4 regions of the Serratia sp. NA_112.1 genome follow, and region 2 is predicted to be linked to each of the others. Evidence: predicted binding sites of a transcription regulator. Region 2 holds the regulator's gene; each other region holds the start of a gene.

The links. The regulator CRP, encoded in region 2, controls carbon source genes, mostly activating them, when cyclic AMP is high. The targets are predictions, from matches to a motif close to ATGTGANNNNNNTCACAT.
Region 1: yrbN (protein YrbN) is a predicted target of CRP. The motif match lies at 6,731-6,748, and genes of this name have one in related genera.
Region 3: ACUTQ5_RS18290 (YfcZ/YiiS family protein) is a predicted target of CRP. The motif match lies at 5,090-5,107, and genes of this name have one in related genera.
Region 4: msrB (peptide-methionine (R)-S-oxide reductase MsrB) is a predicted target of CRP. The motif match lies at 4,654-4,671, and genes of this name have one in related genera.

What each region holds. Positions count from the first base shown of each region.
Region 1 is NZ_JBQZFO010000004.1:41,169-48,909, reverse strand. It holds gene ACUTQ5_RS10370 (ABC transporter permease) at 1-681, opposite strand, end outside; gene ACUTQ5_RS10365 (HlyD family secretion protein) at 663-1,634, opposite strand; gene ACUTQ5_RS10360 (luciferase-like monooxygenase) at 1,860-2,873, shown strand; gene yedF (sulfurtransferase-like selenium metabolism protein YedF) at 2,955-3,194, opposite strand; gene yedE (selenium metabolism membrane protein YedE/FdhT) at 3,191-4,405, opposite strand; gene ACUTQ5_RS10345 (DEAD/DEAH family ATP-dependent RNA helicase) at 4,699-6,654, opposite strand; gene yrbN (protein YrbN) at 6,644-6,718, opposite strand; gene nlpI (lipoprotein NlpI) at 6,966-7,741, opposite strand, start outside.
Region 2 is NZ_JBQZFO010000018.1:16,478-24,218, reverse strand. It holds gene ACUTQ5_RS21260 (hydrolase) at 59-1,039, shown strand; gene ACUTQ5_RS21255 (YheU family protein) at 1,036-1,269, shown strand; gene ACUTQ5_RS21250 (phosphoribulokinase) at 1,421-2,290, shown strand; gene ACUTQ5_RS21245 (OsmC family protein) at 2,330-2,737, opposite strand; gene crp (cAMP-activated global transcriptional regulator CRP) at 3,117-3,749, shown strand; gene ACUTQ5_RS21235 (YccS/YhfK family putative transporter) at 3,804-5,879, shown strand; gene argD (bifunctional acetylornithine/succinyldiaminopimelate transaminase) at 5,923-7,140, opposite strand; gene ACUTQ5_RS21225 (aminodeoxychorismate synthase component II) at 7,272-7,741, opposite strand, start outside.
Region 3 is NZ_JBQZFO010000011.1:38,398-46,138, reverse strand. It holds gene ACUTQ5_RS18320 (heme lyase CcmF/NrfE family subunit) at 1-261, shown strand, start outside; gene ACUTQ5_RS18315 (DsbE family thiol:disulfide interchange protein) at 258-809, shown strand; gene ACUTQ5_RS18310 (cytochrome c-type biogenesis protein) at 806-1,279, shown strand; gene ccmI (c-type cytochrome biogenesis protein CcmI) at 1,279-2,490, shown strand; gene mlaA (phospholipid-binding lipoprotein MlaA) at 2,526-3,284, shown strand; gene fadL (long-chain fatty acid transporter FadL) at 3,561-4,838, opposite strand; gene ACUTQ5_RS18290 (YfcZ/YiiS family protein) at 5,244-5,540, shown strand; gene fadI (acetyl-CoA C-acyltransferase FadI) at 5,734-7,044, shown strand; gene fadJ (fatty acid oxidation complex subunit alpha FadJ) at 7,044-7,741, shown strand, end outside.
Region 4 is NZ_JBQZFO010000002.1:606,778-614,518, forward strand. It holds gene yeaG (protein kinase YeaG) at 1-1,025, opposite strand, end outside; gene ACUTQ5_RS07240 (MipA/OmpV family protein) at 1,455-2,219, shown strand; gene ACUTQ5_RS07245 (D-hexose-6-phosphate mutarotase) at 2,495-3,370, opposite strand; gene gapA (glyceraldehyde-3-phosphate dehydrogenase) at 3,451-4,446, opposite strand; gene msrB (peptide-methionine (R)-S-oxide reductase MsrB) at 4,795-5,208, shown strand; gene ACUTQ5_RS07260 (YeaC family protein) at 5,273-5,545, shown strand; gene ACUTQ5_RS07265 (glycoside hydrolase family 18 protein) at 5,583-6,863, opposite strand; gene pncA (bifunctional nicotinamidase/pyrazinamidase) at 7,094-7,726, opposite strand.

The DNA of each region.
Region 1 (7,741 bases), on a different contig from region 2:
CAGACCGAATGGCCGGGCCTTCAACAGTGATTTGCTGCGTGCCAACACGTAAATCATGCACGTCACCACAAACAGCTGCAGCAAATGGATAGTCGCGGCAAACTGCTGGTAATAAATATAACTGCCGCTGGCGTTGAATAAACTGCCGTACGACAGCGTCACGTTCGCCAATGGCGGCAGCGTCTTGCCCATCTCGGCGGCGATAATGCTGCGGTAGCCGGCATTGATTTCGGCCATCAGCCCGCTGAAATCCTGAGTGGAATACAGCCCAGCCCCGTAGAACAACGCGTTGTAATACATCACCACGCTCGGCTGCTTACCCGCCAGCGCATTGGCTTCAAAGTCCGGCGGTACGTACAACAGCGCGTAATCCTGCGCGCTACGCAGACGATACAGCGATTCATTCAGCCCGCCGTCATACAACTCGACGTGAGCATGAGAGCCGGCATCCAGTCGGCGCGTCAGCGACTTGGACAACGAGCTGTGATCGTTATCCACCACCGACACCGGCAGATCCAGCAAGGTCCCTTCCGAAAAGTTGCTGCTGACCAGGCCAAACAGCATCAGCGGGAAAATCCAGCTCAGCCAGTGTATTACCGGGCTGCGGAAGGCGACACGGCACTCGTTGTCAAACGCGTGACTGAAGCAGCGCCAGCCGGCCCTTACTCTTTCCATAGCCATAAGCTGCTCATCCCTGGGCGCAGGCCTTCCACCGGCTGTGACGGATACAGACGCACTTCAAAGGTTTTCAGATCGAAGTCACCGGTAGCACGAGTGGCGCGTTTGGTGGCGTAATCGCCCAGCGGCGCGATGTAACGCACCTCTGCCTCAATCATTTTGTCCTTCAGCGCCGGTACCCGCATCTGCACCTTATCGCCCTTACGCACATGAGCCAAAATGTCTTCGCGCAGGTTAAAGACAAAGTAGGCATCCGGAACGCGGATCAGCGTCAACAATGGGCTGCCGGCATTCAACAATTCCCCGACCTCCGCCGGGATCGGCCCCACTTCACCGGCCACCGGGGCTAAAACCCGCAGATCGTCGGTCTGGGCTTTCACTTCCAGCAGGTTCTCTTCCGCCGCCCGCAGCGCCGCGGCATATTGCTGCCGTAGTTCGATACGGTCGCCATTCGTGCCTTCGTCCAGGTTGGCCTTGGCCGCCTGTACCTGTTGGAATGCGGTGTCGCGCGCACGGCGCGAGCTGTCCAGCTCGGACTTCGAAATATAACCTTTGCCGGAAACGCTCAGGTTACGGTTATAGTCGTTCTGCGCGTTGCGGTATTGCGCCTCGGCCTGCGCCAGGTTGGCACGCAGATTACGGATGCTTTCTTCACGCGTGCCGTGCAGCGATTGGTCGAGCTGCGCTTTGGCCTCATCGCGCGACGCCTGGGCGGAACGTAGCTGGGCCATCAGTTCCGGGCTATCGAGCTGAATCATCACCTGTTCGGCTTTCACGTCGTCACCACGCTCAACCAGGCGTTCAACTACCCGTCCCTTGGCCTTGGAGGCCACGATCACCTCCGGCGCGTCCACTTCCCCCTGCAATAACAAATCCTGATTATGTGCCCGGAACAAGATCGCCATGGCGATCGCCACCACCATCAACAATAAGGTAAACAACGTCTTTTTCTTCATTCTCTCAGCTCCCTGAGCGATAAGCGGCAGGTGGATTCATCACGTCCATATTTCAATCGGCCCCAAAAAAAACCTTTTTTCTCATAAGGATATGGCAAGCACATATATCCTCTTTTATAACCATAAATTGGATTATGCTTTTAACACTAAAAGCACATTTTGCTTTGTAGTTTGCAGAATCCTGCAATCGCCCTTTAAGCGATCAACTCTTTGATGGACGATATCATGACTGAAAAAACTGCGGTGCCGGTTTCGGTACTGGATTTATCCCCCATTCCGCAAGGGGCCAAACCCCGTGACGCTTTTCACGCCTCTTTAGATTTAGCACAACATGCCGAAAAATGGGGCTATCAACGCTATTGGCTGGCAGAACATCACAATATGACCGGCATTGGCAGCGCGGCAACCTCGGTGTTGCTGGGCTATCTGGCCGCCGGTACCCAGAGTATCCGTCTCGGCTCCGGTGGCGTGATGCTGCCTAACCATGCGCCGTTGGTGATTGCCGAACAGTTCGGCACGCTGGAGTCGCTGTACCCTGGGCGTATCGATCTGGGCCTGGGCCGCGCGCCCGGTACTGACCAACGCACCATGATGGCATTGCGTCGTCATCTATCCGGTGAAGTGGATAACTTCCCGCGCGACGTGCAGGAACTGCAACATTACTTCGGTGAAGTACAACCGGGCCAGTCGGTGCAGGCGGTACCCGGCCAGGGGTTACACGTGCCGATCTGGCTGCTGGGCTCCAGCCTGTACAGCGCACAATTGGCGGCCCAGCTTGGCCTGCCGTTTGCCTTCGCTTCCCACTTTGCCCCTGAGATGCTGTTCCAGGCATTTAACCTGTACCGCGACAACTTCAAGCCTTCCGAGCAATGCCAACGGCCGCACGCCATGGTGTGCGTCAACGTGGTGGCCGCCGACAGTGATGCCGATGCACACTTCCTGTTTACCTCGATGCAGCAGCAGTTTATCAATCTGCGCCGTGGTTCGCCGGGCCCGCTGCCGGCACCGGTGGACAATATCCACGCGCTGTGGACCGCCGGGGAACAATACGGGGTTGATCAGGCACTGCGCATGTCAGTCATCGGCAATGAAACTACCGTGCGTAATGGGTTGCAGACGCTGCTGAACGAAACCGGTGCGGATGAAATCATGGTTAACGGCCAGATCTTTGACCATCAGGCACGCTTGCATTCGTTTGAAATTGTCGCCGGAGTAAAAGACACGCTGGCGAAAGGGTAAGCCAACGGCGGGCCGCAGGGCAATCATTTCCCTTCACGCCCGCCTTGCAAAAAGGGGCTGTACAATGCGGCCCCTGACAGGTTAGCGCTGAATCAAATAGCGGATGGTGGGACCATCCTGCTGGATATCCAGTACCTTGTAGCCATGGTTGCGCGCATCAAGCGGGATGTTGTTGATCGACTGCGGGCAATCGCTGATCACCTCGAGGATCTCCCCCGGCTTCAACTGTGGCATCGCTTCCAGCGTCGCCACCGCCGGGTAAGGGCAAGGCTCACCCAGCATATCCAACCGGTAATCCGGCACTATCGCCGTTTGCTTCATGACACACTCCTTAAATTAACCACCTGCGCGTCGGGCTTGGCGCGGAAAAAGCGTTTCTCCCACCACAGCATGGCACCAAACGCCAATGCCAGCAGCAGGTAGGTCACCAACAGGCCGCCGACCGGGCCGAAGGTTTCCAGCAGGTTGACCTTGTCGTAGTCAGTGGCCAGCGTCGGGGACAAATCATCCCAATAATAAGCCAGCAGCGTGGCACCAATGATATTGCCCAACCCTACCCACCAGTAATGCACCTGCCCCTCGACCGCGCGGTACATCCAGCCGGTTTCACAACCACCGGCCAACACTATGCCGAAACCAAACAATAGCCCACCAAGCACGGCATTAGGACCGGCCCACATGATCTTCGGTGCCACACCCAGTTGAACGTAGCTGAAAATGCCGATGGCGCTGGCAGCCATGCCGAGAATAATGGCCTTCGCCATATGGGTGCGCCCGCTGATCCACAGATCGCGAAACGCCGAGGTGAAACAAATTTGCGCCCGTTCAATCAGCAGACCAAAACCGATGCCAAACAACATGGCAATACCCAGCTTCGGCGCGTCAAACAGCGTCCATAGCGACCAGGCGATTGCCAGACAGAAAACCACCATGCCCAAACGGAAGCGGCGACGCGCCTGCTCCGGTTTTTGAGTCAGCGGCGCAGCCGCCTTCACCTTCTGTAATTTGATCGGAATGCGGAACATCGGCAACAGGGTAAATTTGGCACCAAAATAAGAGCCGGCGGCGGTCGCCAGGGCAAAGAACCAGGCGTGCAGCGAGAACTGCGGAATACCGGTAAAGAATGCCGCCAGATTACACCCCATCGCCAGACGCGCACCGAAACCGGCAATGATACCGCCCAGCAGCGCCTGCACAATGCGGATACGGTTCTGTGGCTGGCGCAGCTTGATGTTGTTAGCCCACAGCGCGGCGGCGATGCAGCCGGCAAACATGCCGATGATCATCCTGCCGTCGATGCGCTGCAGCGGTGTCCCCTCAAGCCCGATAACCTTGAAGTACCCCCACTGCTCAGGGTGCCCCCCGAACAGCTGCAATATATGACCGCCCCAGCGGGTGAATTCACCGGTCACCGCCCAGAAGGCCCCGGTCAAACCGAAATAGTAGGTTGAGAGGATCCCGGCGGCAATCACTGCGGGTAAAGGTGCCCAAAAGCGCACCAGATATTGAGACTTGAACTGCTGCCAACTCATGGCATCTCCCGTGCGTAGTATCCATAAGAAAAAACCTTATAAATGATACGCCATTTTCCTCCACTTAACGGTGAGTTTCAGGCATAAAAAAACCAGCCCGAAGGCTGGTCAGATTACTGACAAAGTTCTTTGCGGTTTAAAGTCCAGTTTTAAGGGCTAATAAAAACAAAGAATTATGTCTTCTGATTTATCCCAAACACCCGAAAACCACGTTTTTCGGGTGTTTGTCATCAAACTAACCAGCCCGAAGGCTGGTCTTTAGTCCGATTAACCGCGAACGGTCAAATTAGATGTTATGCATCACCGAAACGGCGACGTGGTGCAGCCGGAGCGGCGTCATCACGACGTGGTGCGCGTTGGCCGTCACGGTTGAAGTTACCGCCACGACGCTCGCCACCGTTGCCAGCAGGTGCAGCAGCACCGCCCTCACGACGATCACCGAAAGAACGACGACCTGGGTTTGCCCCTTCACGACGTTCGCCGTTGAATGGACGACCACCGCCACGACGTTCACCGTTACCGGCAGGACGCTCACGACGTTCATGCGGCTGTGCATCGCCCAGCAGTTGCATGTTCATCGGTTTGTTCAAGATGCGGGTACGGGTGAAGTGAGACAGGATCTCGCCCGGCATACCTTTTGGCAGCTCGATAGTAGAGTGCCCGGCAAACAGTTTGATGTTACCAATGTAACGGCTGCTGATGTCGCCTTCGTTAGCGATCGCGCCAACGATATGACGAACTTCAACGCCATCATCACGACCCACTTCAATGCGGTACAGCTGCATTTCGCCAACGTCACGACGTTCACGACGTGGACGCTCAGCGCCACCGTCACGGCTGTCTGGACGCGCGTCACGACGACGGTCGCTACCGCGATCGTCACGGTCGTTGAACTCACGACGCTGACGTGGCTTGAACACTGGGTCCGGTGGCAGGATCAGAGGACGTTCGCCCTGTGCCATTTTCAGCAGTGCTGCAGCCAGCGTTTCCATTTCCAGTTCTTCTTCGCCCGGCTGCAGTTTAGCCAGCAGGCCACGGTACATGTCCAGATCGCTGCTTTCCAGCTGTTGCTGTACTTTAGCGGCGAACTTGGCCAGACGACGCTCACCCAGCAGTTCTGCGTTTGGCAGTTCAACTTCTGGAATGGTCAGCTTCATGGTGCGTTCGATGTTGCGCAGCAGGCGGCGTTCGCGGTTTTCTACGAACAACAGTGCGCGACCGGCACGACCAGCACGACCGGTACGGCCGATACGGTGAACGTAAGACTCGGAATCCATAGGGATATCATAGTTTACCACCAGGCTGATACGCTCAACGTCCAGGCCACGAGCAGCAACGTCGGTCGCGATCAGGATATCCAGACGGCCACCTTTCAGACGCTCCAGGGTTTGCTCACGCAGAGCCTGGTTCATGTCACCGTTCAGAGCGGCGCTGTTGTAGCCACTGCGCTCCAGCGCTTCAGCCACTTCCAGGGTCGCATTTTTGGTACGAACGAAAATAATCGCCGCATCAAAGTCTTCAGCTTCCAGGAAACGCACCAGCGCTTCGTTTTTACGCATGCCCTGCACAGTCCAGTAACTCTGGCTGATGTCCGGACGGGTGGTGATGCTGGACTGGATACGCACTTCCTGCGGCTCTTTCATAAAGCGGCGGGTAATGCGACGGATCGCTTCCGGCATGGTTGCAGAGAACAGCGCGGTCTGATGTTCAGCCGGGATCTCCGCCATGATGGTTTCTACGTCTTCGATAAAGCCCATGCGCAGCATTTCGTCGGCTTCATCCAGCACCAGGCCACTCAGGCTGGAGAGGTTCAGCGTGCCGCGTTTCAGGTGGTCCAGCAGACGGCCTGGAGTCCCTACTACAATTTGCGGGCCCTGACGCAGAGCGCGCAGCTGCACGTCATAACGCTGGCCGCCGTACAGGGCCACAACGTTAACGCCATGCATGTGTTTGGAGAAATCAGTCATTGCTTCAGCAACCTGAACCGCCAGTTCGCGGGTCGGTGCCAATACCAGGATCTGCGGTGCTTTCAGATCGGCTTTCAGGTTGTGCAACAGTGGCAGCGAGAATGCTGCAGTTTTACCGCTACCGGTCTGCGCCATGCCCAGCACATCACGGCCGTTCAACAGGTGAGGAATACACTCTGCCTGGATCGGTGACGGTTTTTCGTAGCCCAGATCGGTCAGGGCAGAAATGATTGGAGCAGACAGCCCCAGGTCAGCAAAAGAGGTTTCAAGCTCAGTAGTCATGTACACGTGCCTCATTAATAATGGCAGCCAGTCTACATAACTCGTCGAGAAAATTTTCAGTCATTTTCATTGAAAAGTGTGAACCGGCTCAAATTAGATTATAAAACGAACAAAAAAGCCCTCGCCCGTAAAGACGATAACTTTGGCAATAAAACCAATGTATATCAGGCTGATTACCCTTCATCTTCCAAACCGCCGCTGTGTTGGCTGCTCTCCCTCACCCTCGTCACTTAGTGAACTAAGCTCCCAGGGATTCGTTCGATTGCCGCCTTGCCGCAATTTGAAATCTATTGGGTAGAGGTGTTCGTCAGCTATTGCTGGTCCGATTCCGATAGGTCGTCTTGTTCTTGGCCCAACAGCGCCAATTCCAACAATGCATAGCGGTGCTCAACGAAGTTATGAACGTTGTTAGCAACCGTCAGTTTGAACAGCGCCAAAGCGGTGTCCTTGTCCCCCAGACTTAGGTAATGCTTACCTAAATAGAAGTCAGTTTCACTGAGATGCTCAGCGAGCGAAGTGTTATCCGTTGCATCTGCCTTGAGCCTTTCCATCAGCGTTTTTTCACTGATGTTGCCCAGGTAGAATTCGACAATATTCCATCCCCATTGCCCTCGGTTCGCTTTGTCATAACGCTGCTGGAGCGCTACGTCAGCCTTCTTGGGATCGATTTCTCTTTCCACAAGATAAAGCCACAACGAACGGAAGGGATCGTTTGGGTCGTCTTGATAAAACGCCTGCAGATCATCCTGCGCCAACGGGAAGCGGCCGCCATAATAAAGAGCGATGCCCCGGTTTAAACGCGCGTAATTGTAAGTTGGATCAAGCTCTAGTACAGAATCAAACGCTTCATAGGCAGCATCAAAATTGCCTGCCTGCGTTAAGTAAATGCCCAGGTAGTTGAAAACTTCTGGCATATCAGGACGTATCGCCAGCGCTTGCGAGAAATCATTGCGCGCCAGTGCACGTAGCCCGAGGCTATCATACAGCACTCCACGCTCATATAAAAGCTGCGCACGCTCATCGTCCGTCAGTGCCCGGCTGGCAAGTATTTGTTCCATGCGCGCCAGGATCACTTCCTGCTGCAGTG
Region 2 (7,741 bases):
AAGCTATCAGCGCACTAATCATCCCACAAGAGTGGCCAATAAGAATTTAATTCAAGCTATGCATGAATCCTTTCGCCCGTTGAGCGGGGCCAGTAATCCCCATCTGCAAACGCTGCTACCACGGCTGGTGCGTCGCCACGTGCAGTTGAAACCCCACTGGCAACGGCTGGAACTGCCCGACGGTGACTTTGTCGATCTCGCCTGGAGCGAAGATCCGGCTCAGGCCGGCGGCAAGCCGCGCGTGGTGCTGTTCCATGGCCTGGAAGGCAGTTTCTACAGCCCCTATGCCCATGGTCAACTCAACGCCTGGCGTGAAAAGGGCTGGCTCGGGGTGGTAATGCATTTTCGCGGTTGCAGTGGCGTGCCGAACCGCAAGCAACGCATCTATCATTCCGGTGAAACGGAAGATGCGCGCTTCTTCCTCCAGTGGCTGCGTACTACCTACGGAGAAGCCCCCACCGCTGCCGTTGGCGTCTCACTCGGCGGCAATATGCTGGCCTGTTATCTGGCACAGCAGGGCGCCGACAGTCTGCTGCAGGCGGCGGTGGTGGTTTCTGCGCCATTGATGCTGGAACCTTGCTCATGGCGGATGGATCAAGGCTTCTCGCGGGTTTATCAGCACTACCTGCTCGGCCAGTTGAAACAAAACGCCACCCGTAAACTGCTGCACTATCCTGATACCCTGCCGCTCAAGCTGCCGCAGCTCAAGGCATTGCGTCGGATCCGCGACTTTGATGATGCGATTACCTCGCGCATCCATGGCTTTAGCGATGCCACCGATTATTACCGCCGTTGCAGCGCCCTGCCACTGCTGCCGTCGATCCAAACGCCGCTGTTGATCATCCATGCCAAGGACGATCCTTTTATGACCGACGAAGTGATCCCCGAAACCGCCACGCTGCCGCACAACATTGAATATCAGTTGACCGAGTTTGGCGGCCACGTCGGTTTTGTCGGCGGTACATTGAAAAAACCCCATATGTGGCTGGAATACCGTATTCCATCCTGGCTTGCCCCTTACCTGGAAACAATCAAGTGATCATCCCCTGGAAAGAACTGGAAACCGAGACCCTCAATAGCCTGATTGAATCCTTTGTGCTGCGCGAAGGGACCGACTACGGTGAGCATGAACGTTCCCTGGAACATAAAGTGGAAGACGTGCGCCGCCAATTGAAAAACGGCGAGGTGCTACTGGTATGGTCAGAACTGCATGAGACCATCAACATCATGCCGCGCGGGCAGTTCCGTGCCGGGCAAGAAGAAATTTAGTGACTGTCGGTTCTATGACTGACGGAAAAAATCAGGTAACAATGAGGGATTGCAAACCAACGCGCGGAATTTTGCCCTTGGCGAAAAGGTGTCAAACAGACCAAAAATTTTAACTGACGCCTGCGCATTAAACACGGAGTGACCCATCACCATGTCCGCCAAACATCCCGTTATCGCAGTGACCGGCTCCAGCGGTGCCGGCACCACCACCACCAGCGTGGCGTTCCGTAAAATCTTTCAGCAGTTGAACATCCGCGCCGCGGAGCTGGAAGGTGACAGTTTCCACCGCTATACCCGGCCGGAAATGGACGCGGCGATCCGCAAAGCGCGCGATCTTGGCCGTCATATCAGCTATTTCGGCCCCGAAGCGAACGATTTTGGCCTGCTGCAACAAAGCTTTAGCGAGTACGGTACCAACGGCACCGGTCGTTCACGCAAGTATCTGCACACCTACGATGAAGCGGTGCCCTATAACCAGGTACCGGGGACCTTTACCCCGTGGGAAGCCTTACCGGCACCGACCGACGTGCTGTTTTATGAAGGGCTGCACGGCGGCGTAGTGACCGAACACAACGACGTGGCCAAGCATGTCGACTTGCTGGTCGGCGTGGTGCCTATTGTTAACCTGGAATGGATCCAAAAGTTAATTCGCGATACCGGCGAGCGTGGCCACTCCCGTGAAGCGGTGATGGATTCAGTGGTGCGTTCGATGGAAGACTACATCAACTACATCACACCGCAGTTTTCGCGCACCCATATCAACTTCCAGCGGGTGCCGACGGTAGATACCTCCAACCCGTTCGCCGCCAAGGCGATCCCCTCGCTGGACGAGAGCTTTGTGGTGATCCACTTCCGCGGCCTGGATCAGATCGATTTCCCTTATCTGCTGGCGATGCTGCAGGGATCTTTTATCTCGCATATCAATACGCTGGTGGTGCCGGGCGGCAAAATGGGATTGGCAATGGAGTTGATTATGGCGCCGCTGGTGCAGCAACTGCTGGAAGGCAAAAAAATCGGCTAACTTACCGGAGCGCGGCAACGGACCGCGCCCCTTTATCTATCAGGACACCGCGCGGATCTCAAAACTGTGGGTCACGCTGGCGGCCTTGCTCAGCATCAATGACACCGAACAGTACTTCTCGGCGGAAAGATTCACCGCGCGCTCAACAATTTTGTCACTTAAATCTTTACCGGTGACGATGAAATGCAGGTTGATATGGGTAAACAACCGTGGCGCTTCTTCGCGCCTTTCAGAGGTCAGCTTCACCTCGCAATCACGCACGTCGTTGCGTCCTTTTTGCAGGATCGACACCACATCTATCGCGCTGCATCCTCCCACCGACATCAGCACCATTTCCATCGGACTGGGCGCTTTATCGCCGGCGTTGCCGTCCATCAATACCTGATGGCCAGACGCGGATTCGCCCAGAAACGTCAACCCTTCCACCCACTTAACTCTTGCCTGCATGCTGGTCACTCCGGTTAATTTCTTAAAATCAGACTACGCTTTCGCATAGAAACTGGCAACGGAACCTGATGCTAATCATGCTGAAGCGAGACAACACAAGACACCCGCCTCACTCTGTGCTACAAACAGAGCCGCAATAAATCTTTCCGGGACACTGATTTCAGGGAAACTCCCAGGGAAAGGCTCCTTTACCGGTATGTTAACAGAATGTAGCTTGCAGCTCTCCCGGCAAGTTAATATGCTAGAGCGACAGCGTATATTTATGACACGCCTCAAAACCTGCTGCCAGCTACCATTAAAACAACGGCGACAGCACGTTTTACAGGGAACTCTGACCCCTGTGACACAAGGCAGCGATAACAACAGAGGATAACAGCGAATGGTTCTCGGCAAACCGCAAACAGACCCTACTCTCGAATGGTTCCTGTCTCATTGCCATATCCACAAATATCCATCCAAAAGTACGCTGATTCACCAAGGTGAAAAAGCCGAAACGCTTTACTACATCGTCAAAGGCTCCGTCGCGGTGCTGATTAAGGATGAAGAAGGTAAAGAGATGATCCTGTCCTACCTTAACCAGGGGGATTTCATCGGCGAGCTTGGATTATTTGAAGAAGGTCAGGAGCGTAGCGCCTGGGTTAGGGCGAAAACCGCCTGTGAAGTGGCTGAAATTTCCTACAAGAAATTCCGCCAGTTGATTCAGGTTAACCCGGACATCCTGATGCGCCTGTCAGCTCAGATGGCAAACCGTCTGCAGATCACCTCTGAGAAAGTGGGTAACCTTGCTTTCCTGGACGTTACAGGCCGCATCGCGCAAACCCTGCTGAACCTGGCGAAACAGCCTGATGCCATGACCCACCCGGATGGTATGCAGATTAAAATTACCCGTCAGGAAATTGGCCAGATCGTCGGTTGCTCACGTGAAACCGTTGGTCGTATTCTGAAAATGCTGGAAGATCAAAACCTGATCTCCGCCCACGGCAAAACTATTGTCGTTTACGGCACCCGTTAATCACTGAAAAAACGGCGCGATAATTCGCGCCGTTTTTTTATGCCCCTAGTCATCATGTGGCGCCGACTGATTTATCATCCGGAAGTTAATTACGCACTACGACAAACGCTGGTGCTGTGCCTGCCGGTTCTGCTCGGGCTGTTGATCGGCCAACTACAATACGGCCTGCTATTTTCCCTGGTTCCCGCCTGCTGCAACATCGCCGGGCTGGACACGCCTCATAAACGCTTCTTTAAACGCCTGATCGTCGGCGGTTCACTGTTTGCATTCAGCAGTTTGTTGCTGCAGCAAGCTCTGTTGTGGCAGTTGCCGCTGCCGATACTGATGCTCGGCCTGGCGCTGCTGCTCGGTGTCAACGGTGAAATAAGCCCGCTACACGCCCGTCTGCTGCCTGCTGCGCTAGTTGCCGCCATCTTCTCCCTCAGCATGGCCGGTACGGTGCCGCTTTGGCACGCGCCGGTGTTATATATCGTGGGCACGGCCTGGTACGGCCTGTTTACCTGGTTCTGGTTCAAGCTGTGGAAAGAACAGCCGATGCGCGAGTCGCTTAATCAGCTCTATCTGGAACTGGCGGACTACTTCGAAGCCAAATATTCGCTGTTGACCCAGCACACCGACCCGCAGACCGCATTACCTCCCCTGCTGGTGCGCCAGCAAAAGGTCATGGATCTGATCACCTTGCTGTATCAACAACTTAATTTTCTCCCCCATGCCAGCAATCTCGAACAAAAGCGCCTGCAACGCACCTTCCAGGTCGCGCTGGATTTGCAGGAACACATCACCGTCAGCCTGCACCTGCCGGAAGAGGTGCAAAAACTGGTAGAACAGAGCCAGGCCGAAGCCATTATCCGCCGCAATGCGCAGGTAATTGCCAATCGGCTGCGCACGGTGGCGCACGATATTCTCTACCACCAACATTCGCAACGCTTCAATATGGGCAATGAACTGACAGCATTGGAAAAAGTGGCGGCACAGCACCCGGAGAATCCGGTTGGGCAGTTCTGCTACTACCACTTCAGCCGCATCGCCCGCCTGCTGCGTACCCAGCATCCACTCTACCGGCGTGACCTGATGGCCAATCAAAACCGCCTGCCGTTTTGGCCGGCGCTGGTCAGTTATCTGTCGTTCAAATCCAATGCCATGCGTAATGCGGCACGATTAGGCGTCACGCTGGCGGCAGGCAGCAGCCTCGGGATGATGTTCAACCTGCCGAAACCCTACTGGATCCTGCTCACTATCATGCTGGTAAGCCAGAACGGCTACAATGCCACCCGGGTGCGCATCCAGCACCGTGCGCTCGGTACTCTGGCCGGACTCGTCATCGCCGCCGGTCTGCTGCAATTACAACTGCCCGAAGCCGAGACCCTGAGCGTGATGCTGGTGATTACGCTGCTGGCCTATCTGGTTTCACGTAAAAACTACGGATTGGCGGTTATTGGTTTTACGGTGACGGCGGTCTACACCCTGCAACTGCTGGCCCTCAACGGCACACATTTCCTGGTGCCGCGGCTGATCGACACGCTGATCGGCTGCGTGCTGGTGTTCGGCAGTACCATCTGGCTGTGGCCACAGTGGCAAAGCGGATTACTGCGCAAGAATGCCCATCAGGCGCTGGAAAACGATCAGCAGGCATTACGTCTGTTGCTGGAAGAGCAAGAGCCAGATCCCAGTGCACTGGCCTACGCACGTATGCAGGTCAATCAGGCGCACAATGCGTTATTCACCTCGCTGAATCAGGCCATGCAGGAGCCGGGGTTTGAATCGAACTATCTGGCGGATATGCGCCTGTGGGTGACGCACAGCCAGTTTATTGTCGAGCATCTGAATGCAATGACTATCCTGGCGCGCGAGCACTATATGCTGACGCCAAAGCTGGCGGAGGAGTATCTGCAATCTTGCGAGATTGCGCTGCAAAGCTGCCAGCAACGGCTGGAGTACGACGGGCCGAGCAGTGGCAACAGCATTATGCAGCCGCCGGATTTGCACCCTGAGATGCCGGTGACCGAAATGGAGCGCCACCTGCGGCGCATTCTTTCGCACCTGAGCGTCATGCATACCATCTCGTCATTAGCCTGGAGCCAACGCCCACACCACGGCATCTGGCTGAAACGCAAACTGCGCGATGAATAAGGGCGCCACACGGCGCCCGGTTAACCATGCAGCAAATAGCAAATTAAGCGTTAATCACGTCCTGCACCGCCAGCTCAAACAGCGCCATACCCTGGTCGATGTCTTGGGTTTCCACCACCAGCGAAGGGGCAAAGCGGATCACATTTGGCCCGGCATTGAGGATCATCAGCCCACGAGCGGCAGCTGCGGTCAGGAAATCGCGCGCTTTGCCGTGGTATTGCGGTGTTAATTCAGCGCCAATCAGCAGGCCCATGCCGCGAATATCGCTGAAAACACCGTACTTCTCGCCAATTTTCTTTAACGCCTGCACGTATAACCCATGACGCAACTCAATGCCGCTCAGCACTTCCGGCGTATTGATCACGTCCAACGCCGCTTCCGCCACAGCACAGGCCAGCGGATTACCGCCGTAAGTGGTGCCGTGGGCACCGACCTGCATCACCGAGGCGATCTCTTCGGTGGTCAGCATGGCACTGACCGGGAAACCGCCGCCAAGCGCTTTGGCCGTGGTGAGAATGTCCGGCGCCACACCATAATGCATATAGGCAAACAGCTTGCCGCTGCGCCCCATGCCGCTTTGCACTTCGTCGAACACCAGCAGCGCCTGGTGCTTGTCGCACAGTTCGCGTACTCCCTTGAGGAATTCGGCGTTAACCGGGGTAATGCCCCCTTCCCCCTGGATCGGTTCCATCACCACCGCACAGGTGTGGTCGTCCATCACTGCTTTCACCGCCGCCAGGTCGTTGAAGGGGACGTGCACGATGTCAGCCGGTTTTGGCCCAAAACCATCCGAATACTTGGCCTGCCCACCCACCGAGACGGTGAATAGCGTGCGACCGTGGAAAGCATTATAAAACGCGATGATTTTGGTTTTATACGGACTGTGGCGGGTAATGGCGTAATGACGAGCCAGCTTGAAGGCCGCTTCGTTGGCTTCTGCGCCGGAGTTGGCGAAAAACACCCGGTCGGCAAAGGTGACGTTGATCAACTTGGTGGCCAGACGCAGCGCCGGCTCGTTAGTAAAAACGTTGCTGGTATGCCACAGGGTTTCGCCCTGCTGTTTCAGCGCCTCGACCAAAGCCGGGTGACAGTGCCCTAACGCCGTCACCGCAATGCCGCCTGAGAAATCGATATACTCTTTCCCCTGCTGGTCCCACACGCGGCTGCCTTTGCCCCTGACCGGAACAAACTGCGCGGGTGCATAAACAGGCAGGATAACCTGGTCAAAGGTACTGCGGTTAACTGCGGATTTTTCGGTCATTATGGGGCCCACCCTGAATTTGACTCAGTCTTTTGGTTGCGATCAAGTGAGAATATAATCACAAAATATGCATAAAAAACCAATAAAGGGCAAACGCAAATCGTCTTCGCAGTTAAAAAAAACTTAACCAATTAACTTTTAAGGAAATTATCCAACAGCTGGTGGCCCTGCTCGCTAAGGATGCTCTCCGGGTGGAACTGTACCCCTTCCAGCGCCAGTTGGCGGTGACGGATCCCCATAATTTCATCGTGTACGCCGTCGCGCTCGCTCCAGGCCGTCACTTCAAAACAGTCCGGCAAAGTAGCGGCCTCAAGCACCAGCGAGTGGTAGCGGGTCACGGTCAACGGATTGTTCAGCCCGTGAAAAATACCGCTGTCGAAATGCCGGATCGCCGAGGTTTTACCGTGCATTACCTCACGGGCACGCACTACCTTAGCGCCAAAGGCCTGCCCCAGTGCCTGGTGCCCCAGGCAAACGCCAAGGATCGGCAGCTTGCCGGCGAAATACCGAATAGCTGCCAGCGAGATGCCGGCTTCGTTTGGGGTGCAAGGGCCAGGGGAGATAACCAAATGCTGCGGGGCCAGCCTTTCGATATCGGCCA
Region 3 (7,741 bases), on a different contig from region 2:
AAACGCTACTACAGCGTGGCGCGCAGCATGATGACCGAAGCGGCCATCGACGGCGGTTTCAGCCGTGACCTGTATGCGGCACTGGGCGAAGAGCTGGACGACGGCTCCTGGGCCGTGCGGTTGTACTATAAACCCTTCGTACGCTGGATCTGGTTCGGTGGCGTGTTTATGGCGATCGGCGGCATCCTGTGTATTCTCGACCCGCGCTACCGGATGAGCAAAAAACTCAAGCGTGAAGGCAAGCTGGAGGAGCAGGCATGAACCGTAAGCTACTGTTTATCCCGTTAATCCTGTTCCTGCTACTGGTGGCGGCGTTCATGGTGCAATTGACGCGCAACGCCGGTGGCGAAGACCCGACCATGTTGGAATCGGCGTTGATCGGCAAGCCGGTGCCGGCTTTCAAGCTGGAATCCCTCGACCAGCCTGGCAAGACTTACGATCAGGCAGTGCTGCGCAATGGCAAACCCATGCTGCTGAACGTCTGGGCCACCTGGTGCCCGACCTGCCGTGCCGAGCATCAATACCTCAATACGTTGGCCGCACGCGGTATCCGCGTAGTGGGGCTGAACTATAAAGACGATCGCAGCAAGGCGGTGACCTGGTTGAATTCACTGGGTAACCCTTATGCGCTCAGCCTGTATGACGGCGACGGCATGCTGGGGTTGGATTTGGGCGTGTACGGCGCGCCGGAAACTTTCCTGATCGACGGACAAGGCATTATTCGCTATCGCCACGCCGGAGATATGAACGAGCGCGTTTGGCAGCAGGAAGTGCTGCCGCTGTACAAAAAATATGGGGGTGAGGCATGAGGCTGTTGACCCTGATATTTGCCGCGTTACTGAGCTGGAGCGCGGCTGCGGCTATTGATACCTATCAGTTCAAATCGGTGGAGCAGGAACAGCAATACCGTGAACTGACCGAGCAGCTACGCTGCCCGAAATGCCAGAACAACAGTATTGCCGATTCTAACGCCATCATCGCGGCGGACATGCGTACCAAGGTGTATGAGCTGATGATGCAGGGGCAGAGTAAGCCGCAGATCATCGATTATATGGTGGCGCGCTACGGTAATTTCGTCACCTATGAGCCGCCAGTGACCCCGGCGACGCTGATCCTATGGGTCGGCCCGTTGCTGTTTGTGCTGATCGGCGGGGCGGTAGTGATACTGCGCACTCGCCGTCGCCGCGCCGGTGCTGCTAACGCTAACGATGAATTCTCCGAGCAGGAGCAACAGCGTTTGGCAGCGCTGCTGAAAGAGACTGACAGGAAGAAACTCTAATGGCTTTTTGGCTGATTATTATTGTCTTGCTGGTTGGCGCTGCGGCGTTACTGGTGGTGCCGGCGATGCGCCAAAGCGACAAAAGCACTGCCGCTAGCCGCGATACGCTGAATAAAGCGTTTTATCAGGATCGTCTGCATGAGCTGGAGCAGGACGAACAGCAGGGGGTGGTTGCTGAACGCCCTGAACTGGTGAAAGAGTTGCAGCAAAACCTGCTCAATGATATCCCCGGCCAGCAGGATACGCAGGAGAAACCCATTAACCGCTGGGCCTTGGTACCCGGCGTAGCCTTGCTGGTGGTGGTCACCCTGGGGTTCTATCTGAAAACCGGTGGGCTGGCGCAGGTATTGGAGTGGCAACAGGTCGAGGCGCAAATGCCGGATCTGCGCGCGCGCGTCGCTAATGAGCGCGCCCAACCGTTGAGCATGGAAGAGATTGCTCGCCTCGGGCTGGGGCTGCGTACCGCGTTGCAGCAGGACGATCGCAATATCAACGACTGGATGATGTTGGGGCGCGTCGGTATGGCGCTGAATAACGCCACCACCGCCACTCAGGCATTTGCTCATGCTTATCAACTTGATCCGAATAGTCTGGAAGTCCGTCTCGGCTACGCAGAAGTCTTGACGAGATCCAACGATCCGGAGGATAACAAGCAGGCCACTCAGATGCTGCGTAAGATGATCGCCGAAGATCACACCAATATGCGCGTGCTGAGCCTGCTGGCGTTTAATTCCTTCGAACAGGGTGATTTCAAGCAGGCGATTGGTGCCTGGCAGGTCATGCTGAAACTGTTGCCGGCCAATGATCAACGCGCCGAAGTGATAAAGCGCAGTATTGAACAAGCAAAAACCCAGGTGAACGGAGAAACTGTTAAACTTGGTGTTAACGTGACGTTATCGCCGCAGGCGAGTAACGCTTTGCCGCAGCAGGGTACGCTGGTAATTTCAGTGACCGATGGCACCAATCCAGTGCCGGTGGCGGTAAAACAACTGCCCTTAAGCCGTTTCCCGCAGTCGTTTTCTCTGGATGATAGCAACGCCATGATGCCTGAACGCCTGCTTTCGGCTCAGCATCAGGTCAAGGTGCGGGTGCGGATTTCTCAGGACGGTCTGGCCACGCCACAGCCGGGTGATTGGTTCGGTGAGAGTGCGCTGCAGAATTTCAGCGGTAAAGAGCAGATTGACGTTCAGATAAACAAACAGGTCCCTTAAATAAAAAGACCGAACGTGTTTTTATGGAGAAAAATATGAACTTTCGCCTGACTGGGCTGGCTTTCACAACGGTGTTATTGGTGGGCTGTGCCAGCGCACCACAAGATGAACCACAAGGGCGATCCGATCCTCTGGAAGGATTTAACCGGACGATGTTCAACTTTAACTATAACGTCCTGGATCCGTACGTACTGCGCCCGGTGGCCGTGGCCTGGCGCAACTACCTGCCCATGCCGGCGCGTAATGGACTAAGCAACTTTACGTCTAACCTGGAAGAGCCGGCCAGCATGGTCAACTCCTTCCTGAAAGGCGACCCCTATAAGGGGATGATTCACTTTAACCGTTTCTTCCTCAACACCCTTCTGGGTATGGGCGGTCTGATCGACGTGGCCGGGATGGCTAATCCGAAACTGGCTCGCGAAGAGCCTAACCGTTTCGGCAGCACGCTGGGGCATTATGGCGTCGGCTACGGTCCTTATGTGATGTTGCCGGGCTACGGCAGTTTCACCCTGCGTGAAGAGGGCGGTGATTGGGCGGATACGGTTTATCCGGTGTTGAGCTACCTGACCTTCTGGATGTCGGCGGGTAAATGGGTGGTTGAAGGGATTGAAACCCGTGCCGAGCTGTTGGATTCCGACGGCCTGCTGCGCAACTCTTCCGATCCGTACCTGATGGTGCGCGAAGCCTACTTCCAGCGTAACGACTTCCTGGCGAACGGCGGCTCGCTGAAGCCGGAAGTTAACCCGAACGCTCAGGCGATCCAGGGCGATCTGGACGAGATCGACTCCCAGTAATCTCGCTTGGCGAAGAAAAAGAACCCGCTTTGATGGCGGGTTTTTTTATGCTTTGAGATTAACGGCAAAAAAAGCGCCCTAAGAAGGGCGCTCCAGACGGATGACAAACCTCATTCCTGCCCAGAGCGAGTAGAGGCCGATAAAGAAAAATCAGGAAAATCAATTTATTGATTTTCGGCTGTTCACCACAAAGCAGGAAAAACCACGCTTTTTCCTGCTTTGTCAGCAACCTAAAGCGCCCTAAGAAGGGCGCTCCTGGCTTCGTTATCGAAAAGATTAGAAGCGGTAGTTGAAGTTGGCACCGTACAGCCAGGCCTTGCCCACCGATTCGAAGGTGTATGGACCTTCTTTAATGGTGACTTTCTGACCGTGCATGTAGGAGATACCGACGTCAACCGAAGCGTCTTTGTTGAACGCGTAGCTGGTACCTGCGCTCAACCAGAAGCGGTCCTGATCCGGGATAGAGATAGAACGGTTCTGGGCCGGCACCGGGCTGTCATCGAAGGCGATACCGGTACGGAAGGTCCAGTTATCGTCGTAGAAGTAGGTAGTACCCAGTGCGATGCGGTAAGCGTCTTTAAAGCCTTCATGCTTCTCGAACAGCGTCTGGCCGTTGTTGCCGGTAGCTTTCAGCTCCTGGAACTGGCTCCAGCTGGTGTAAGCCAGGCTGTAGTGGATAGCCCACTGAGGTGCAACCTTGTTGTAACCTGAGATTTCCCACATTTCCGGCAGGTTCAGGGTCAGAGAGCCAGGAATGGTATTGCCATCGGTCCCCCATGGCAGACTGGTTCTTCCCTGCAGCGGGTTAAGGCGGGATGGAATGCTGCTTTTGTAGTCGCCGTCGAAGTCGACTTTCACTTCTGAACGATAAGTTAAGCCATAGCGGTTGTTTTCGTCGACTTCATACAGCAGGCCGGCGTTCCAGCCAAAGCCCCATTCATCGCCCTTCAGGTGAGAGATTTGAGTATCAGCTGGCATTCCGAGGGCTGCACCACTTTCACCGGCATAACGCTCAAGCTTGGCTTTGGCGTAAACCGCGTCAAAGCCCAGGCCGAAGCTGAATTGTTTGTTCAGACGGTAAGCACCGCTCAGGTTCAGGTTGACGGTGGTCAGGTCAGTTTTGCCACCGTAAGCCCCAGCGGTATAACCGTCGTTGAATTCGGTCGCCAGGCCGTAGTTGCTGGTGACCGAGCCACCCACGGCAAACTGATCGTTAATAGGTTGAACATAATGCAGGTTTGGCACCCAGGCGGTAGGGGCGATATTTTTAGAATCCAGGCTAGCACCGGAAGGTGACTTGCCGGAGATGTCTACATCCGGATCGATAAACACCGCACCTAGGGAGAGTTCCGGACGGGTGTACATCATCAGCAGGGCCGGGTTGCGGCTGGCGGAAGCTGCAGTATCCGCCATGGCGCCCTCGCCAGAATACGAACGTCCTAAACCAGCTGATGAAAACTCATTCAGCTGGAATCCTGCGGCAGACACGTTTGAAGAAATAATTGCCACTGCAGCTGCGAGAGCTGATTTAGTAAATAGGTTTTTCTGGCTCATGACCAAAACCTCATTATGTGTTTATTATTTAAACTATGTTACTTAGAGTAACAAGGAGCGCGGGATTGTAGGGTCCGTTATCATTCAGACAAATCAGACCAGTGGCTGAATTATAGGTCCGACCTGTGAGAATGTTGCAACATTGTTTTTAAAATATTTCCAAATTGATATCAAAAGAGAGATCTGGCTAACAAAAAACCAGCAGTGCATAACAAAATTCTTACCATTTCTTAGCAGACGACGATTTTCATTTGTGATTTCCATCACTTAAAACACCTATAAAAAGTAAGTGCTAGTGATCGGTTTCATCGCAGAGTAAAATGAGCGCAGAATCTTGTGTCTTTGCGCCAGTAGTTAAATGGCAATTTGGACTCGCGTAACGGCGGTCCCTGAGGAGAATGAATCATGTCAAACGCACTTAATAAATGTAGCGCCCAGGAAACTGCCGCTTGTTGCTGTGTTGATGTCGGTACCGTCATGGACAATACCGATTGCACCGCCTCCTACAACCAGGTTTTTGCTAATCAGCAAGATGCAGAGAAAATGCTGGCGGTGTTGACCGAAAAAGCCCGCGGCGTGGAATCTGACCCTTGCGACATCAGCAGTAGCATTAAACCGGTTGACGGTGGTGTGGAACTGGTGGCTGATTTCACCTTTGCCTGCCAGGCAGAAACCTTTATTTTCCAGCTTGGCCTGCGTTAATTGCTGCTTTAAAACGGTGCGGGGTTCACCCGCGCCGCTCGCTTCCTCCTCAACCCTCCTCTAGAAAGTTGCTCCTGCTCTCAGTTTTCACTTCTGCCGGTTTGCCAAATGTAAACATTTGGTTAACAATGACCCCATCAGGTCAGACCTCTTCTTGACCGTTGCGCTGGCGTTATTCTCTTCAGGAGCGTTTATGAGTAAGGCACTGCCATTGGTGACCCGTCACGGTGACCGTATTGCGATTGTAAATGGACTGCGCACCCCCTTTGCCAAACAGGCGACCGCTTATCACGGTATTCCAGCGGTGGATTTGGGTAAAACGGCGGTGAGTGAATTATTGGCCCGCAGCGGTATCGATCCTGCATTGATTGAACAACTGGTGTTCGGCCAGGTGGTGCAAATGCCTGAAGCACCGAATATCGCGCGTGAAATCGTGCTCGGCACCGGCATGAGTGTGCATACCGATGCCTACAGCGTGTCGCGTGCCTGTGCGACCAGCTTCCAGGCGATTGCCAACGTGGCGGAAAGCATCATGGCCGGCAGCATCAGTATCGGCATTGCCGGTGGCGCTGACTCTTCCTCCGTACTGCCTATTGGCGTCAGCAAGGCACTGGCGCGTACATTAGTGGACGTTAACAAGGCCCGCACTCTGTCGCAGCGCCTTAAGCTGTTCAGCCGACTGAAGTTCCGTGACCTGATGCCGGTTCCTCCGGCGGTGGCGGAATACTCTACGGGGCTGCGAATGGGCGATACCGCCGAACAAATGGCGAAAAGCCACGGCATCACCCGGGAAGAGCAGGATGCGCTGGCGCACCGCTCGCATCAGTTAGCGGCCAGAGCCTGGGAACAGGGACTGCTGCACGATGAGGTGATGACCGCCTACGTGCCGCCGTATCGCAGCCAAATTAGCGAAGACAACAACGTTCGCAAAGATTCCAGCCTGGCTTCCTACGCGAAGCTGAAACCGGCATTTGATCGCAAGCATGGCAGCGTTACTGCAGCCAACAGCACCCCCCTGACCGACGGTGCGGCGGCGGTGCTGATGATGAGCGAGTCGCGGGCGAAAGAGTTGGGCCTACAACCGCTAGGTTATCTGCGCAGCTTTGCCTTCTCTGCCATCGACGTGTGGGAAGATATGTTGCTTGGGCCGTCCTACGCTACACCGCTGGCATTGGATCGCGCCGGTATCGGCCTGGCAGACTTGGCGCTTATCGACATGCATGAAGCTTTCGCCGCGCAAACCCTGGCCAACCTGAAGATGTTTGCCAGCGACGAATTTGCTCAGAAAAAGCTGGGCCGCAGCCGGGCGATTGGCGAAGTGGACATGGAAAAATTCAACGTATTGGGCGGCTCGATCGCCTACGGCCACCCGTTTGCCGCTACCGGCGCGCGTATGATCACCCAAACGCTGCACGAGCTGAAACGCCGTGGTGGCGGGTTGGGATTGACCACCGCCTGCGCGGCCGGGGGGTTAGGAGCCGCAATGATCGTAGAGGTGGAATAATGAGCTTTGAAAACGCATTGCACGAACAACGAGCCAAACCTTCAGCCTTTCAACTGACGATACGTCCGGACAACATTGGTGTGATCACCATTGATGTCCCCGGCGAGAAGGTGAATACGTTAAAGGCCGAATTTGTCGAACAGGTCAACGACGTCCTGATCCGCGCGCAGCAGCATCCAGCGCTGGAAGGCCTGGTGATCATTTCCGGCAAGCCGGACTCATTCATTGCCGGTGCGGATATCACAATGATTGCCGCCTGTAGCACTGCCAAAGAAGCCGAAACGTTGGCGAAAAAAGGCCAAAGTACCCTGGCGCAGATTGCTGCGTTTCAGGTTCCGGTCGTAGCGGCCATTCACGGCGCCTGTCTGGGCGGCGGGTTGGAGCTGGCTTTGGCCTGCCACGGCCGCGTCTGTTCACTGGATGACAAAACCGCACTGGGCCTGCCGGAAGTTCAGTTGGGCTTACTGCCGGGCTCCGGCGGTACTCAGCGCTTGCCGCGGTTAATTGGTGCCAGCAAGGCGCTGGACATGATCCTGACTGGCAAACACATTCGGGCGCGTCAGGCGCTGCGTTTGGGGCTGGTGGACGATGCGGTGCCACAGTCGATCCTGCTGCAGATCGCCATCGAACGAGTCAAACAGGGCTGGCAGAGCCGACGTGAATTGCCATGGCAGGAGCGTTTGCTCAACGGCCCACT
Region 4 (7,741 bases), on a different contig from region 2:
TAGATTTTTATCTCTTCCGAAACCCGCAGGCAGTAAGGCACTTTGACAATGTAAACACGGTCGAGGAAAGCCTCGTTGTTTTTGTTGTTACGGAAAGTCACCCATTCTGATTCGTTGGAGTGAGCCAGGATAATGCCGCTGAACGGCAGAGCGGAAATCCCCTCTGTCCCGTTGTAGTTACCTTCCTGGGTGGCGGTCAGCAGAGGGTGCAGCACCTTGATTGGCGCTTTAAACATCTCTACGAACTCCATTATCCCCTGGTTGGCGCGGCACAGCGCACCGGAATAACCATAGGCGTCCGGATCGTTTTGCGCGTGATTCTCCAGCTTGCGGATATCGACCTTACCGACCAGCGCAGAGATATCCTGGTTGTTCTCATCGCCCGGTTCGGTTTTGGCGATGGCAATCTGTTCCAGAATAGAAGGGCGTACTTTGACTACTTTGAATTTGGTGATATCGCCGCCAAACTCATGCAGGCGTTTGGCCGCCCACGGCGACATGATAGTACCGAGGTAGCGATTCGGGATGTTATATTCTTTTTCCAGAATATTGGCATCTTCCTGCGGGTTGAACAGGCACAGCGGGTGGTCGTTAACCGGGCTGCGTTCACCGTTGGCGCTCAGGGTGTAAATCGGCACCAGCTGCATCAGCGCTTTCAGGCGTTCCGCCAGCGATGATTTCCCGCCGCCCACCGGGCCCAACAGGTAAAGGATTTGTTTCTTCTCTTCGAGGCCCTGCGCGGCATGTTTCAGGTAAGAGACTATCTGCTCGATAGCTTCCTCCATGCCGTAGAACTCTTCGAATGCCGGATAGCGTGCGATCACGCGGTTGGAGAACAGGCGAGACATGCGTGACTCAAGCGCAGTGTCGACCATTACTGGTTCACCGATAGCCATCAGCAGACGTTCGGCCGCATTGGCATATGCACTGCGATCTTGCCGGCAAATGGTAAGAAAGTCCTGCAGTGTGAACTCTTCGTCCTTGGCAGCTTCGTAGCGCTGGCGATAGTGGTCAAATATGTTCATGGCGATGCCCGTCCTTTCGTTATTAGCACAGGTTAAAGGGAGCTGGTGATAGTGTTTTGGCTCCCGAAAGAAGACGTTATCCCTGAGTACAGCAACTCGTATGCCAACTTGGTGCGCTTATTATCGCGAGTTGCGCTGTATTGCCACTGGCTCAGGATTTACTCATCTTCTGATTTAAGCTTAGTTTGCATACCAGAAAATTTCCTGTGTGGTAAAAAGCTTTTTTTAAGTCATATCAATGACTCAGTTATTACAGGGATAACCAAATGCCTTGTCTGGCGCGGCCTGCGGCAAAAAACGTCATGGTTCTGCCATGATTAATTCATATTTAGGTTCTAAGTTATTCGATCTTGGCCGTTTTCTATTGTAAAGATTCAGCGCGTCACGAAATTCTCACATAAACTAAGCACGCAATTAACTCTGTTATTTATGGAAAAAGAACCAGTGAAGATTTTTAAACTCAAAACGCTAGCAATTATCGCTTCCGCAATGGTTTGTGCGCAAAGTGCTCAGGCAGGAACTTGGTCACTCGGTGCTTCCGCGCTGGTTAGCCCGGATCCGTATCGTGGCTATCAGGAGCGCGTGTATCCGGTACCCGTCATTAACTATGAAGGTGACGACTTCTACTTCCGTACGTTGACCGCTGGTTATTACCTGTGGAAAGATCAGCAAAACCAACTGAGTCTGATGGGCTACTTTTCACCGCTGGGCTATCGTCCGGGTGACAGCGACGACGACCGTATGAAGCAGTTGAACAAGCGTCGCGGTACGCTGATGGCCGGTCTGGCCTATTCGCATTTTGCTGAGTGGGGCATTCTGCGTACCACCTTTACCGGTGATACGTTAGACTACAGCAACGGTATGGTGGGTGATTTCGCCTATCTGTACAAATTTGATCTGGGCGATATCACCCTGGTACCTGGTGCGGGTGTGACGTGGAGCAGCAAGAACCAGAACAAATACTACTATGGCATCAGCGAAAACGAGTCCCGCCGCAGCGGCCTGGACAGCTACACGCCGAGCGATAGCTGGGCACCTTATGTTGAGCTGAGTGCCAACTATAAGATTAACAAAGACTGGGACGCATTCTTCCTCGGGCGTTATATCAGCCTGTCCAGCGAAGTAAAAGACAGCCCAATGGTGGATAAATCTTACACCGGGGTGTTGATGACGGGTGTGAAATACACCTTCTAATCGAGGGTTGCACCAGTATCGGGCAATGTATGTATCATAAAGGGGCGCTAGCGCCCCTTTATGTTGCTGACAAAGCAGGAAAAAGCGTGGTTTTTCCTGCTTTGTGGTGAGCAGCCGAAAATCAATGAATTGATTTTCCTGATTTTTATTTATCGGCCTCTACTCGCTCTGGGCAGGAATGAGGTTTGTCATCAGTCTGAAGGGGCGCTAGCGCCCCTTTTGCACATCTGTAGTGCGCAGTTACTGGGCGGCGATGTTTGCCGCCCTTAACGGGATCAGGCGTTGTTACGAATACGGAAGGACACGGCCAGTCGAGCCGGCTGTTCACCGGCTGCCACCAGGGGCTTACTTACGCGACCGGTTTCCACACAAACCATGGTTTTATAACCGTCATTCGGCATATCCGCCATGCTGCAAGAAAGCTCCACGCCGGGGTTCCAGGCAATAACGTCACTCATATGATGGTGATGAACCTCAATGGTGCGCTTTAATGATGCATCCTTGATCAGGCTGAAGGCGTCCGGTTGGGTATAAACCCGGTCGGTCTGACCGACGAAGGTCACGTCACCCACCTGACGAGCCTGTGCGCCGGCGGCCACTTTATCAATGTAAGGTTCGCCGAGACCCGCTACCTTGACCTGCGCAATATCACCAATCTGGAAGTAAGTGTGCAGGGCTGCGGTCGCTTGATAGTCACCGTGGGATTCCAGCTCGATTTCACATTCCTCACCCAGTTTGAAACGGGCGATCAGCGTGAAGGCATGTGGCCACAGGCTGCGGGTCTGCTCGTTGTCTTTCAGCGTGAAGGTCAGAATAACGCCGTTGTCGTCTTCATCATGCGCCGTCAGAGTCCACGGCTGATTGCGTGCGAAACCGTGAGAAGGTTTTGCCACTGGGCCAAACCAGGGCCAGCAGACAGGCACGCCGCCACGGATGGCATTGCCTTTTTTAAACGGTGTATTGTTGCTCAGCCAAATAACCGGTTTTTCACCGCTAGGTTGCCAGGCCAACAGATGCGCACCTTGAAGTGAGATAGCTGCGCGTACTTTCGGATGGGAAACCACTACGACAGGCAGTTCGTCGAGCTTGCGCTGACTGATAAAAGGGGAAATTTGTTCGGTAACGGGTAGGGTGAAAATCTTTTCGTTCATCGGGTTGCCTTTTGTACGCCGTAGAAACAAAAAAAGGGCGACAAAAATGTCACCCTCATCATCAGCTTAACATCAATCCATTATTTGGAGATGTGAGCGATCAGATCCAGAACCTTGTTGGAATAGCCAGTTTCGTTGTCGTACCAAGAAACCAGTTTCACGAAGGTGTCGCTCAGAGCGATACCGGCTTTGGCATCGAATACGGAAGTCAGAGTTTCGCCGTTGAAATCGGTAGAAACTACTTCGTCTTCGGTGTAGCCCAGAACGCCTTTCAGCTCGCCTTCAGAAGCCGCTTTGATAGCAGCACAGATTTCTTTGTAAGAAGCTGGTTTTGCCAAGCGAGCAGTCAGGTCAACCACAGACACGTTCGGAGTTGGAACGCGGAACGCCATACCGGTCAGTTTGCCGTTCAGTTCTGGGATAACTTTACCTACTGCTTTCGCAGCACCGGTAGAAGAAGGGATGATGTTCTGGGATGCGCCGCGGCCGCCGCGCCAGTCTTTGTGAGACGGGCCATCAACAGTTTTCTGAGTTGCGGTAGTTGCATGCACAGTGGTCATCAGAGCTTCAACGATACCGAACTTGTCGTTGATAACTTTAGCCAGTGGTGCCAAGCAGTTGGTAGTACAAGAAGCGTTAGAAACGATTTCCTGACCAGCGTAAGATTTGTGGTTAACACCCATAACGAACATTGGGGTGTCGTCTTTGGATGGGCCAGTCAGAACAACTTTCTTAGCGCCTGCAGCAATGTGTTTACGTGCAGTTTCGTCAGTCAGGAACAAGCCAGTTGCTTCAGCAACGACGTCAACGTTGACTTCGTTCCACTTCAGGTTAGCCGGATCTCTTTCTGAGGTACAACGGATGGTTTTACCGTTAACAACCAGGTGGCCGTCTTTAACTTCTACAGTGCCGTTGAAGCGGCCGTGAGTAGAGTCATATTTCAGCATGTAAGCCATGTACTCTGCGTCTAACAGGTCGTTGATTGCAACGATTTCGATGTCAGAACGTTCTTGAGCAGCACGAAAAACAATGCGACCGATACGGCCAAAACCGTTGATACCTACTTTGATAGTCATATATTCCACCAGCTATTTGTTAGTGAATAAAAGGTTGCCTGTAAAATTACAAAAACCTTACCAAGCGTCAAGCGGAATCGTGTCAATTCTTGCTGCAAATCAAACCTGGAAGCCGGGTTTGAGTGCTTATTGCACATTCCGTTTGCGTTCGGCCTCATCCGTTATATGGGGTCAAACCGCTAAGTATAAAGTCAGCCCGTGCAAGATATGTGATCGGCATCACATATCATCGTGGCGTGACCTTTATGGGCTACAGTTTAGGCCAAAAAGCGCTGCAGTGTTGTTAATTTTTTGTTATTATTACTCATTGTTTTCGTTGACATTATCCACATTCAGAGAAACGCACAAATGGCTAAAAAGACACCCCCTGAGCATCCGGCCACGGAACTGAATGAAATCCAACGTTATGTGACTCAGGAACGTGGTACCGAAGCGCCGTATTCCGGCAAATTGCTGCACAACAAACGTGAGGGCGTGTACCATTGCCTGTGCTGCAACCATCCGCTGTTTTACTCCGACAGCAAGTATGACTCCGGTTGCGGCTGGCCAAGTTTCTATCAGCCGGTTTCCGACGATGCTATTCGTTATCTTGATGATAATACGCATAATATGCATCGCGTTGAGATCCGCTGTGGGCATTGCGACGCCCACCTGGGGCATGTCTTCCCCGATGGGCCACAGCCTACCGGCGAGCGTTTTTGCGTTAACTCCGCGTCGCTGAGCTTTACCGACGGTGAGAATGGCGAAAAAACGGCCGGCTGACGGATTATTCAGTGAGAAAAATCGATTCAGCTAATTATTCTTCCACGAGTGAGGAGATGCTCTGATGGACGTAAAAGATCTGATTGCCGCCATGACGCCGGAAATCTATCAGCGACTGGTACTGGCCGTTGAGTTGGGCAAGTGGCCGGACGGTGTGGCGCTGACGCCGGAGCAGAAAGAAAACAGTCTGCAAGCGGTGATGCTGTGGCAGTCATTACACAACGCTGACCCGCAGCACATGAGTATTGGCACTGACGGGCAGATAGTGATGAAGAGTAAGCAGGAGCTGAAACAGCAGTTCATTGCTGAACCGCTGGTCAAGTTAAAGCCACAGTAAATTTGACAGCTGGGCGATGCTCGCATCGCCCGTTGAATTACCGTTTCGCGCCGTTAATCCCCAGTGATTCCGCCAGTTGATGCGCCAGGCGGTTATTGTCGTCAGCGCCATATTCCCAGAACATCGCACCGCCCAATCCCTTGCTTTTGATGTAGTCAGCCTTGAGTTCAACCGAACGCGGATTTTCGTAGGAAATAGCGAACAGCGGTTTGCCCTCGGCGGATTTCATAGTCAGGTAGGGCACCTGGGCGTCATTGTCCCAATGGGCGGTGAAACGCTGTTGTGGATCGTTTAGCAGCTTGCTGACGATATCGTTGTATTTGAAATAGCTGTCCTTGGTCAGATCCAACCCCATAGCCTTGAACACGGCCGTTTCGCGTGCGGTGAAGTAGGGCTGGGAGACCGGGTTTTTGGCCGCGTCCGCTTTGTCCCAATCGATGCCCGGCTCGGTCGCCCGTTTTGGCACCCGGCCATAGAAACCAATCCCCAGGTTCAACTGAGCCGGCTTTAACCCGGCGGCCAGATAGTTATCCACCACAAAATTGGCGCTGTAACGATCGGCAGCGGCGACGGTTGGCCACTGTTTGGAGTCATACAGATTGGAGTTGAAGTATTGGGTGCCGTACGCCATGTCGTAAGTCATCAGGTTGATGTAGTCGAGATAGGGCGCAATGCCTTTAACATCAACCCATTCCTGCGGGCTTTTCACGTTGGCCCCGACGGCGATGGTCAGCAACTTGCCTTTATCCAGCGCTTTATGCAGTTCCGCCAGCAACAGCGTGAAGTTGGCACGATCCGCCGGTTGGCTTTCAACCAGCCCCCAGGCACCATTAACCGGGTATTCCCAGTCGAGATCGATGCCGTCCAAATGATATTGCTTGATGACCTGCTGCACCGAGCGGATAAACACCGCCCGGCTTTCCGCTGTGGCGGCCGCGCCGGAGAACCCGCGCGCGCCCCAACCACCGACGGACAGCAATACTCTCAGCTCCGGGTTCTGTTTACGCAGTATCGGCAACAGTTGCAAATCTGCCTTCACCTTGGGTGACAGATAAATTTGGTGCAGGCGGGACGGATCTTTTAACGCCGGGTTGGTTTCCTGTTTCTCGTCGTTGTAGATAAGACCGAAAGAATAATTGAGGTGGGTAATTTGTGTGACGTCGAGCTTGTTGATATCGCCGCCAGGACCGGCGGTAACATCACCGCCGCCGTTGAAATAACCGACGGAAAGGTAAGAGGCGGCATGAGCCATGCCGGCACCAGCCATACCAAGCTGCACCGCTACCAGTAAAGGCAGCAGTTTACGTGTTAATACCATGTCATCTCCTTTGGTCGGCAAAGCCGACCGAAACCGCCTGAGGCGGTAACATAAAGCCGGGCTCAATGGGCCCCGGATGCGTATAACTTACTGATGCCAATGCATCAGCGGTCATAACAGCAAAAGTACCGCACGCGAACAAGATGTAATCACAGGAGAATGGTTGGAATGTGAGCGATGTCGAGATTTGGGCCAGAGGAAGGAAAGGGCGCAAAAAGCGCCCAATGGCATCAGCGGTCGATGAACTGTGACAGGGTAACTAATTGTGCCCCGGCCTGTTGCATTACCCGAAGGGCTTCCTGACTGTCGCCAGGCTGCAAATTAACCCCGCGGCAGCCGTCGGTAATCACCGTAGTTTTGTAGCCAAGCTCCAGCGCATCCAGAACGCTGAATTTTACGCAGTAGTCGGTTGCTAACCCCATAATCGCCAGATGGCTAATGTTCTGCGCTTTCAGCCAGCTGTCTAACTCAGTGTGCGAGCGGTGACCGTTGTCGAAGAAGGCGCTGTAGCTGTCGATAGCCGTATTTTGCCCTTTACGGAACACTGCGATAATCTCCCGTTGGTGCAATTGCCGATGAAACTCAGCGCCCTGGCTTTCCTGTACGCAGTGCACCGGCCACCAAACCTGCGGCAACCCTTCCAGCTCACCCAGGGTGCCCACCGGCGCGTTGGCGTTTACCGCAAAGCTGCGGTGATTGGCGGGGTGCCAGTCCTGGCTGGCGACCACCGGTTCACCGCGTGCGTTGCAGGCCGCTATGGCCTGATTGGCAACGCTAATAACGGCATCACCTTCGGTCACCGCCAATGCGCCGCCGGGGCAAAAGTCGTTTTGCAAATCGATAAGCAACAGGGCTGTTTTCATTGCGACTCCGTGGTG